Regions from separate parts of the Rahnella sp. R3(2024) genome, predicted to be linked through region 2. Evidence: predicted binding sites of a transcription regulator. Region 2 holds the regulator's gene; the other holds the start of a gene.
What was found. The regulator Fur, encoded in region 2, represses iron uptake genes when iron is present. The targets are predictions, from matches to a motif close to ATAATAATGAGAACNACTATCAA.
Positions count from the first base shown of each region.

Region 1: the regulator Fur is predicted to act here: its motif matches at 2,261-2,283, upstream of sodA (superoxide dismutase [Mn]).

Region 1 covers NZ_JBHGBU010000001.1:2,045,150-2,050,452, reverse strand. The annotation lists gene ABSH60_RS09305 (methyl-accepting chemotaxis protein) at 1-1,284, opposite strand, end outside; gene sodA (superoxide dismutase [Mn]) at 1,562-2,182, opposite strand; gene fdhD (formate dehydrogenase accessory sulfurtransferase FdhD) at 2,391-3,233, opposite strand; gene fdnG (formate dehydrogenase-N subunit alpha) at 3,379-5,303, shown strand, end outside.
Region 2 covers NZ_JBHGBU010000001.1:3,461,636-3,466,938, forward strand. The annotation lists gene ABSH60_RS15575 (OprD family outer membrane porin) at 1-1,333, shown strand, start outside; gene chiQ (ChiQ/YbfN family lipoprotein) at 1,347-1,688, shown strand; gene fur (ferric iron uptake transcriptional regulator) at 1,827-2,282, opposite strand; gene fldA (flavodoxin FldA) at 2,597-3,124, opposite strand; gene ABSH60_RS15595 (methyl-accepting chemotaxis protein) at 3,543-5,207, shown strand; gene ybfE (LexA regulated protein) at 5,283-5,303, opposite strand, start outside.

The sequences.
Region 1 (5,303 bases), 1.4 Mb from region 2:
CGCTTCACTGGCGAGTTTGCTGGCGTGATGGGCGTTATCGGCATTCTGTTTCACCGTTGCGCTCAGCTGTTCCATACTGGCTGCCGTTTCTTCCACGGCGGCTGCCTGTTGTTCCGTACGGGAAGACAAATCGGTATTCCCCGCCGCGATTTCTGCGGCAGCGTGGGAAACCTGCGTCACACCCGAGCGGATCTCATAAATCATGGTGCTGAGATTCTGGCTCATCGCCGACACCGCATTCATCAGCATACCCAGTTCGTCGCGGCGCGCCGTCGGATGGGCTGCCGTCAAATCGCCCTTGGCAATCAGCTCGGCGGTCTTCAGCGTATCGCGCAGCGGCTGGGTGATCTGGCGGGTAATGCGCCATGCGATCAGAATACCGGCCAGCAGAACGACGAGCGTGATCACCATCATCATCATTTGCGCGCGGCTGATATCGAGGTGCGTGTTCGCCAGTTCATTTTTGAAGATTTTTGCCACCAGCGTATTCATCTCACTGGCTTTGACTGACAGCAACTGCGAGTTTTTCTGCTCATCTTCATACGCGGGCATATAAGCGACGACGTGGCTTTTATAATTCGCCAGCGCACTCATCAGCGGAGCCAGAGTGGCCTGCTGGTTGGGCAGTAACAGGGCATTCAGTTTTTTGGCATTTGCCTGGGTTTCATCAATGGCTTTGAGCAGCGTGGCTTCGGATTCTTTATCCATGTTCAGCAGCAGGCCGCGCACGTAATAACGCACGCTGATAAGCTTCTGAACCACTTCCGCCAGAGACAGACGGATTGACGGATCGGCATCTTCCACGCGCAACTGATCCTGCAAACGTGTTACCACGGCTTCGGTTTCGGAAAGATTCCAGCTGGCACGCACGGCGTCTTTTCTGTCAACGGCCTGTTTAAAGGCGTTTTGTGCCTGCTGATATTCGCGGATTTTTACCGGTACCTGATCGAGATTTGCCTGGCTGGTGGCGTCCCATTCAAGCTTGCCTTTTGACTGAGCGATCAGCTGCGAAAGTGCGTCGATTTTCTCCTGATTTTGCTGGAGATACGTCGGTTCATATTTCAGCTGGTACAGCGTGCGGCTCAGGCGGGCGTCATTCAGCAATGCATTCATCTGATTACTGAAATCCACTTTTTCAGCGCGCTGGCTGATGTCATTTAATTTGACCATGCCCGCCACGGTGATCACGGCGGCGATCACTAACACTAACCCAAACCCCAGACCCAGTTTCGTACCGACTCTGAGATTATTCATCCACTGCGAAAGACCCGTGCCGTTACCCATAATCGTTCTCCGTAAAACATCCCTGCCAAAGTTGGCGGCTTTGTTACGCCTTTGTGAAGAATCTATCGGTAGATTTGGCGGTAAACTTAATAGGATCTGCGATGTATTTTTGATTAATGCGGGCGGTGTCTGAAAAGCGGGGAAACCAGGCGGATAATTCGCTGTAAAACAGTGATCAGAGTAACGTTTTTAGCAGAATAAGCAGGGCATAAAAAAGGCGGGTCACAGACCCGCCATTGGCGAAAACATCGTGCCCGTTAAGGGCGGCAGGGCGAAATTACTTCGCTTCAGCCAGACGTTTTGCAGCTTCGTCCCAGTTCACCACATCCCAGAAAGCTTTGATGTAGTCAGGGCGTTTGTTCTGATATTTCAGGTAGTAAGCGTGTTCCCAAACGTCCAGACCCAGCAGCGGGTAACCGGATGCGCCGGAAACGGCTTCGCCCATCAGCGGGCTGTCCTGGTTAGCAGTAGAAACAACGGCCAGTTTGCCGTCTTTCAGAACCAGCCACGCCCAGCCGGAGCCGAAACGAGTGGTTGCTGCTTTTTCAAACGTTTCTTTGAAAGCGTCAACGCTGCCGAAATCGCGTTCGATAGCCGATTTCAGTTCGCCCTGCAGGGTGGTGCCGGTTTTCAGGCCTTTCCAGAACAGGCTGTGGTTAGCGTGGCCACCTGCGTTGTTACGCAGTGCAACTTTCTTATCCGCAGGGACTTTGTCCAGGTTTGCGATCAGCTCTTCAACAGAAAGTTTTGCCAGTTCTGGCAGGCTTTCCAGTGCAGCGTTCGCGTTGTTCACGTAAGCCTGGTGGTGTTTAGAGTGATGGATTTCCATCGTCTCTTTATCGAAATGCGGCTCGAGTGCGTCGTATGCGTAAGGCAGTGATGGCAGTGAATAACTCATGTTCATCGTCTCCATAGTGTAGGGCGGCACCGTCATTGTGAGCACCGCGTAATCAGTCGGATCATTATAGTTAATTAAATGATATTGAAAATGATTATCTATGCTCCACCCTTTGTACGGGTACTCGTAAGCGCCTGTTATACGGGGCTTAGAACCAGATAACCGCAAACAATCCTAAATTGTCTAAAGGCACGTGAAGCTTAAAGCGTTAACGCAGTCTTTGCGGATGCGTATACACCGTCGCCCGGCCCGGTTTGCTGAAACCGACCAGCGTCAGGTGACATTTTTCGGCGACTTCGACCGCGAGTGTGGTGGCGGCGGAGACGGCGAACAGAATTTCAATGCCGCACATCGCGGCTTTCTGCACCATTTCATAGCTGGCGCGGCTGGAAACCAGCGCCGCGCCGGATGTCCAGTCATTCTGTTTTGCGCGCATACCCAGCATTTTATCCAGCGCCACGTGACGGCCCACGTCTTCACAGCCACCCAGTAATTCGCCCTGCGAGGTTATCCACGCGGCAGCGTGGGTACAGCCGGTCAGCTGGCCGATTTCCTGCACGGATTTCAGCTGATTCAGCGCGTTATCCAGATTCGCCAGCGCAAAGGTCTGGGTAAACGGCAGCGGCGCGAGCGGGCGGAACAGGTCACCCAGTTGTTCAATGCCGCAAACGCCGCAGCCGGTGCGTCCCGCCATGGCGCGGCGGCGCTCTTTCAGCCCGGCGAAACGGCGGCTCGATAACTCGATATTCACTTCAATCCCGTTACAGGTGGGTGTCACTTCCATCCCGAAAATGTCACCGGGGGATTCAATGATCCCTTCTGACAGCGAAAAGCCCAGCGCAAAGGCTTCCAGATCTTTTGGCGAGGCCATCATCACCACGTGCGAGATGCCGTTATAGACCAGTGCAACGGGCACTTCCTGAGCAATCCAGTCATCTTTGGGCTCATCAAGATGTGCGCGCTGCATCACCGTTTTTTGGCTCGCTCCGATGATCTGAGTCACTTTTTTATCATCTTTTTTGCCCAGTTCGTTTACTTGATGGACATCCATTAGTAATAACCTTATAAACATTCCGGCTACATAAGCCGTACAAACTGTCAGGACTTTAGGCCTTGATTTTACCGCTTACGCCACTGCGGCGGAAAGCGGCAATTTGAAAAGCAATGTGTTAACAAATGATGGGAAGGAGTCTTTCATGCAAGTCAGCAGAAGACAATTATTCAAAATATGTGCGGGCGGTATGGCCGGCACAACAGCGGCATTATTGGGGTTTGCCCCGACAATCGCGCTGGCGGAAACCCGCCAATATAAACTGCTTCGCTCGCGTGAAACCCGCAACAACTGTACGTACTGTTCAGTCGGTTGCGGGATGCTGATTTACAGCCAGGGCGACGGCGCGAAAAACGTCACTGAAAATATCTTCCACGTAGAGGGTGACGCCGATCATCCGGTCAGTCGTGGCTCCTTGTGCCCGAAAGGCGCAGGCGTGCTGGATTACATCCACAGCGAAGGCCGTCTCAGATATCCGGAATATCGCGCGCCCGGTTCTGATAAATGGCAGCGCATCTCATGGGATGAGGCGATTTCCCGTATCGCCCGCCTGATGAAAGATGACCGCGACGCCAACTTCGTCGAGAAAAATGACAATAACGTCACGGTTAACCGCTGGCTGACCACCGGCATGCTCTGTTCGTCTGCGGCCAGTAACGAAACCGGCCTGCTGGATCAGAAATTCACCCGTGCGCTGGGCATGGTGGCGATCGACTGCCAGGCGCGTCTGTGCCACGGCCCGACCGTTGCAGCGTTAGCGCCGTCATTTGGTCGCGGCGCGATGACCAACAACTGGGTCGATATCAAAAACGCCAACGTCATTCTGATTATGGGCGGAAACGCCGCAGAAGCGCACCCGGTCGGGTTCAAATGGGTGATTGAGGCAAAAACCAAAAATAACGCCAAAGTCATCGTCGTCGATCCGCGTTTCAACCGCAGCGCCGCCGTGGCTGATATCTATGCGCCGATCCGCGCCGGGTCTGACACCGCGTTCCTGCTGGGTATGATCAACTACCTGATCACGCACAATAAAATTCAGACTGAATACGTCCGTGAATACACCAACGCCAGCCTGCTGGTGCGTGAAGACTATGAATTTAACGACGGGCTGTTCAGTGGATTTGATGCGGCGAAAAAATCCTACAACAAAGAAAGCTGGCATTATCAGCTCGATGAGAAAGGCTTCGCGAAACAAGACAAAACCCTGCAGGACCCGCGCTGTGTCTGGAATCTGCTGAAAGAGCACGTTTCCCGCTACACGCCGGAACTGGTAGAGCGTCTGTGCGGCACCTCGAAAGAAGATTTCCTGCTGATCAGTTCCATTCTGGCGGAAACCTGCGCGCGCGATAAAACCTCGACCATTCTGTATGCACTGGGCTGGACGCACCACACCGGCGGCGCGCAAATCATCCGTTGTGCGGCGATGATCCAGCTGCTGCTCGGCAACATTGGTATGCCGGGCGGCGGCGTCAATGCGCTGCGCGGTCACTCCAATATTCAGGGCTACACCGACCTCGGTTTGCTGTCGCTGAACCTGCCGGGCTATATGCCTCTGCCGTCAGAAAAACAGACCAATTTCACCGATTACCTGCAACAGATCACGCCAGCGCCGCTGGTGGACGGACAGGTCAATTTCTGGAAAAACACGCCGAACTTCTTCGTCAGTATGATGAAAAGCTTCTGGGGCGATCACGCCACGGCAGAGAACGACTGGGGCTTTGACTGGCTGCCGAAATGGGACAAAAGCTACGACGTGATGCAGCAAGCCGAGCTGATGACGCAAGGCAAACTGAACGGTTATATCGTGCAGGGCTTCAACCCGCTGGCCGCGTTCCCGGACAAAAACAAATCCTCGCGTGCGCTTTCAAAACTGAAATACATGGTGGTGATCGACCCGCTGGTGACGGAATCCTCCAACTTCTGGCAAAACCACGGCGCAATGAACGACGTGCAGACCGCCGATATTCAGACCGAAGTGTTCCGCCTGCCGTCTTCCTGTTTCGCCGAAGAAAACGGCTCGATCGTCAACTCCGGCCGCTGGCTGCAATGGCACTTCCAGGCGTCTGAGCC
Region 2 (5,303 bases):
TTCGACGCTCACCGGTGGCGTGTATTACTGGCAGCGCGAACGTGATCGCAAAGATCTGAATAAAACCAAAGAAGAAACCCGCCCCGACGGCTCTAAAGTCACCGTCAACAATCCTGACTACGACAAGTACGCCACTAACCTTTCTCATGCCACCGCCAACCTGAATCTGGATTTCTCCTCCGGTTATGCGTGGGATATGTTCGGCATCGACGTTGCGGCTTTCACGGCAATTGAAATGGCCGAAGCCAGCGACAGCGGCCACCCGAACGAAATTGCATTCTCCTCAAAAAATCACGCCTACGATGAAGATTACTCTGGCGATAAAGGCGGAGTCAGCCTGTATAAAGCTGCCGGTAAGTTTAAGTACGGCGGCTTCTGGGGCCACGCGGGTTACATTCAGCCGACCGGCCAGACCCTGATTGCGCCGCACTGGAGTTTCATGCCTGGCACGTATCGCGGCGCAGAAGCCGGATATAAACATGATTTCGGCGAGCCGGGCGAACTGAGTTTCTCCTACATGTGGGCGGATGAATATAAATCACCGTGGCACCTGGAAATGGATGATTTCCGCCAGAATGATAAAAAAACCGGTGTTTCCTATATTCACTCGCTGGGCGCGAAATACGACTTCAAAAATGATCTGGTGCTCGAAGCCGCCTATGGCGAAGCGGAAAGCTACGTCGATCAGTATTTCGCTAAAGCCTCTTACAAAATGGATCTGCTGGGTAACCCGCTGACCACCAGCTACCAGTTCTACGGTGCAGAAGACCGCATCAGTGATAAAAACGATCCTAACAGTTTGTACGACGGGCTGGCATGGTTGCAGGCTCTGACGTTCGGTTATACCACCGGCCAGTTTGACTGGCGTCTGGAAGGGACGATGGTCAAGGCGGAGGGGAATCAGGGCTACTTCCTTCAGCGTATGACCCCAACGTATTCCTCGTCCAATGGTCGTCTCGATGTGTGGTGGGATAACCGTTCCGACTTCAACGCCAACGGCGAAAAAGCGGTATATGCCGGTGTTTTATATGATCTGGCGAAATGGGATCTGCCGGGCTTCGCGGTCGGCGGTTCTTATGTTTATGCATGGGATGCCAAGCCAAGCACCAATGCGGCTTATGACCAAAGCCAGCGTCTGAAAGAAAGTGCGTGGAGTCTGGATGCGCTTTACACCCTTCAGGAAGGGCGCGCCAAAGGCACGTTGTTCAAATTGCATTACACCCAGTATGACAACCATTCAGATATTCCGAGCTGGGGCGGTGGTTACGGCAACATCTTCCAGGATGAAAAAGATGTGAAATTTATCGTTATCGCTCCATTCACTATTTTCTGAGGTCACTATGTCGATGAATAAATTACTGCTGATCGTGACCACGTCTTTATTGCTGGCCGGTTGTTCCCAGACGTCAGGGCAGGCAGAAGATGCCAGACTGCGCAAGGCTTACAGCGCCTGCATCAACACTGCCGAAGGCTCGCCGGACAAACTTGCATCCTGCCAGGCGGTTCTTAACGTTCTGAAGGAAGAGAAAGCTCACCAGCAGTTTGCACAACAGGAAACGGTACGCGTGCTGGATTACCAGCGCTGCCTGACGGCACGCAAAACCGGTGACGGGCAGGCTTACGCCGCCGATTGTGGAAAAATCTGGAAGGAAATTAAAGCCAATAACTCACCCGCGCCTGTGCAGTAGACCTCATTAATTACCTGAAGGTGAGACAGAAAACCCCGGCTTGCCGGGGTTTTTTATGTCTTTCATAGCTGATAAACGGGCATAAAAAAACCGCTTTTCAGCGGTTAATTTTAGGTCGATATCAACGAGCCCGGCAGATTACTGCGCAGGTTTATCATTGTGCAAAGAGTCATCTTCGCGGCAGTCGCCTGCTTCACAGTGGCCGTACAGGTACAGGCTGTGGTTGGTCAGTTTGATACCGTGTTTTTTAGCAATTTCGCGCTGACGACCTTCAATATATTCGTCGCGGAATTCAATAACACGGCCACAATCTAAGCAAATCAGGTGATCGTGATGGTGTTGCTGAGTCAGTTCGAACACGGACTTGCCGCCTTCGAAGTTATGGCGGGTCACGATACCGGCGTCATCAAACTGGTTCAGAACGCGGTAAACCGTCGCCAGACCAATCTCTTCACCCATATCAATCAATTGTTTGTACAGATCTTCCGCACTAACGTGATGACCTTCCGGCGCTTGCAACACTTCCAGGATTTTAAGGCGCGGAAGCGTGACTTTTAAGCCGGCTTTCTTCAGTGCGGTGTTGTTGTCAGTCATGCGGATTCAGTCCTGTTACTATGTGCTAATCAAGTTGAGGCATGGAGCCTGTGGCATCAGCGGCACAAAATTCTTCGATTAGGATCCTTCTTTTAACGGAAGTGTGCCGATCCCCTAAACGATAGCCTGTTAATAAAGATCACTAAATGCCAGTCACATAAGACAATGCAACGACTTGATCGATAGAAAAAACAGATGAACTCAGTGTACCTTGATACCACCGAAAGTAACAATTTTGTTGTGGCTAAATTGTTAATTTCAGTAATAGTTTGGCCCTTCAATTGTAGAATAAATCCTCAGGGCCAACAGGGTTTTTAGCCAATAATTTCTGAAAGGCTCAATTCTTCAGTAATTTGCTTAACCCAGGCGTCAACGCGCTCATTGGTTAATTCCGGCTGACGGTCTTCATCAATAGCCAGTCCGATGAAATGTTTATCATCTGCCAGACCTTTGGATGCTTCGAAGTGATAGCCTTCGGTTGGCCAGTGACCCACAATCACCGCGCCGCGTGGCTCAATGATGTCGCGCACGGTGCCCAGCGCATCACAGAAATATTCTGCGTAGTCTTCCTGATCGCCGCAACCAAACAGCGCAACCAGCTTACCTTCGAAATCTATCTCTTCCAGGCTTGGGAAGAAGTCGTCCCAGTCACACTGAGCTTCACCGTAATACCAGGTTGGAATACCGATCAGCAAAATATCGAATTTTTCCAGATCCTCTTTGCTGCTCTTCGCAATGTCATGCACCTCTGCAACATCTTTACCCAGTTGTTTCTGGATCATTTTTGCGATGTTTTCGGTGTTACCTGTATCGGATCCAAAGAAGATTCCTACTACGGCCATAAGATGTCTAACCTCTTGTTCTCAATGATAAGCCCTACATTGCAGGCAATAATAGTGCTGATAATAGCAAACTCGTGAGGCGGAGAATATGCTTCTGCTCGCCTTCTTAACTGACGAATAAGTTTATCGGGCAATCTTTTTAAGTGGTATCGCCTTCGTGTGCTTTTAATCCAGATAAAATCCTCAAAATTGACGGGGTTAAAAGCAAAGTGAAGAAATATATCTTAACAATACTAAATTTTAAGCACGTCCCGCCGATAGATGATGCGAGAGCAATCTCAACATAATAAAGAAATCGATGCCCGGAGAGGTGTTCAAACATGTCCTGGGGCACTTGCCTGATGGTTACTTGTCTTGATTCTCCGCATCCCCCTCAATCCTCAGACCAGAAACAGTCATGTTTCGAGAGAGGCATATCGTGCAGTTTTTAAAAAATATCACCATCAGGGCCGCGTTATTAACCATTCTTGGCGTTTTCTGCGTTATGTGGGCGGGTGTATCCCTTTACACCGTCAACTCACTGAATACGCTGACGCAAAACACCCGCAACAGTTCTGAGCTCGTCAACAATATGGCGCTGATCAGCAAAGGAAATGATCAGTATTTTCGTACCGTAACCCGCTTAAGCCGTGCGGTGTCGCAGCTTCAGGCCGATCCGACCAAAGGGCCGGAAATTTTTGATACCGCAAAACAATCCCTTGAAGCCCTGACGCAGGCGCAGGCGGATTTCAAAGCGGCCCCGCATCCGGGGCTGGAAGATTCAGCGGTTCAGGAATTACTCACCAGTTGGGAAAGTCTGATAACGCAGGGCGTGAAGCCGTTATTTGAGGCGGCCAGCAGCAAAAATATCGATGCGTACAATCAGCTGGCGCAGTCAGGCGTTCCGGCGTTAAGCCGTGATTTCGGGGCTGCCATGCAAAAAGTCAGCAGCCAGATCGCGGTGGATTTCAGCGCGGCGCAAACAGAGTCTAATCATCTGACTAATCTCAGCAAAGTGATTCAGATCACCGCGTTTGTTATTGGGCTGATTATCCTGCTGCTGACCGATCGCTATCTGGTGATGGCGTTAGTCAAACCGCTGGATAAACTCCGCGATCAGTTCGCGCTGATTGCCAGTGGTGACCTGACGCATAACATGGAAGAGTTCGGTAAAAACTGCGCCGGTAAGTTGATTCCTTTGCTGAACATCATGCAGGCCAGTCTGGTGAATACCGTTCAAACCATCCGTAACTGCACGAACAATATTTACCAGGGCGCGTCTGAAATTTCTGCCGGCAATAACGATCTCTCTTCCCGTACCGAAGAGCAGGCGTCTGCGCTGGAAGAGACGGCGGCCAGCATGGAAGAGCTGACAGCCACGGTGAAACACAATGCTGACAACGCGCATCACGCCAGCCAGCTGGTGATAGAAGCCTCTACCACGGCGCAAAAGGGCGGCACTATTGTCGCGGATGTGGTCAGCACCATGAAAGATATTTCAGGCAGCTCGAAGAAAATCGCGGAGATTACCTCGGTCATCAACAGTATCGCCTTCCAGACCAACATTCTGGCGCTGAATGCCGCGGTCGAAGCCGCCCGTGCAGGCGAACAGGGCCGCGGGTTTGCCGTGGTCGCCAGCGAAGTGCGCAATCTGGCACAGCGTAGTGCGCAGGCAGCAAAAGAGATTGAGTCGCTGATCAGCGAATCCGTTTCCCGCGTTGACAGCGGTTCCAAACTGGTCGAAAACGCCGGTCAGACCATGAATGAAGTGGTGCGTTCGATTACACACGTCACGGATATTATGGCCGAAATCGCGTCAGCATCTGATGAGCAAAGTAAAGGCATCAGCCAGGTGGCCGTGGCCGTGACGCAGATGGACAGCGTCACGCAGCAAAACGCCGCGCTGGTGGAACAGGCGTCTCAGGCCGCCGTCTCACTCGAAGAGCAGGCTGCATTGCTGAACAACGCCGTCGCGACCTTTAAACTCAGCGACAGCGTGACGCGCGTCGGGGCAAAACCGACCGGTAAGATGCCAGCGCCGTTATTGCGACCGGACACAGGAATGATGTCGGCGAAGAGTGCTGAAAACTGGGAAACGTTCTGAGTGGGAAGAAGGAAGTTAGCCGGGAATAAGTAAGAAAAAACAAACGGGTAGCCTGAGAAGGTTACCCGTTTTCAATCAGCCTTCATGACCGTTAAG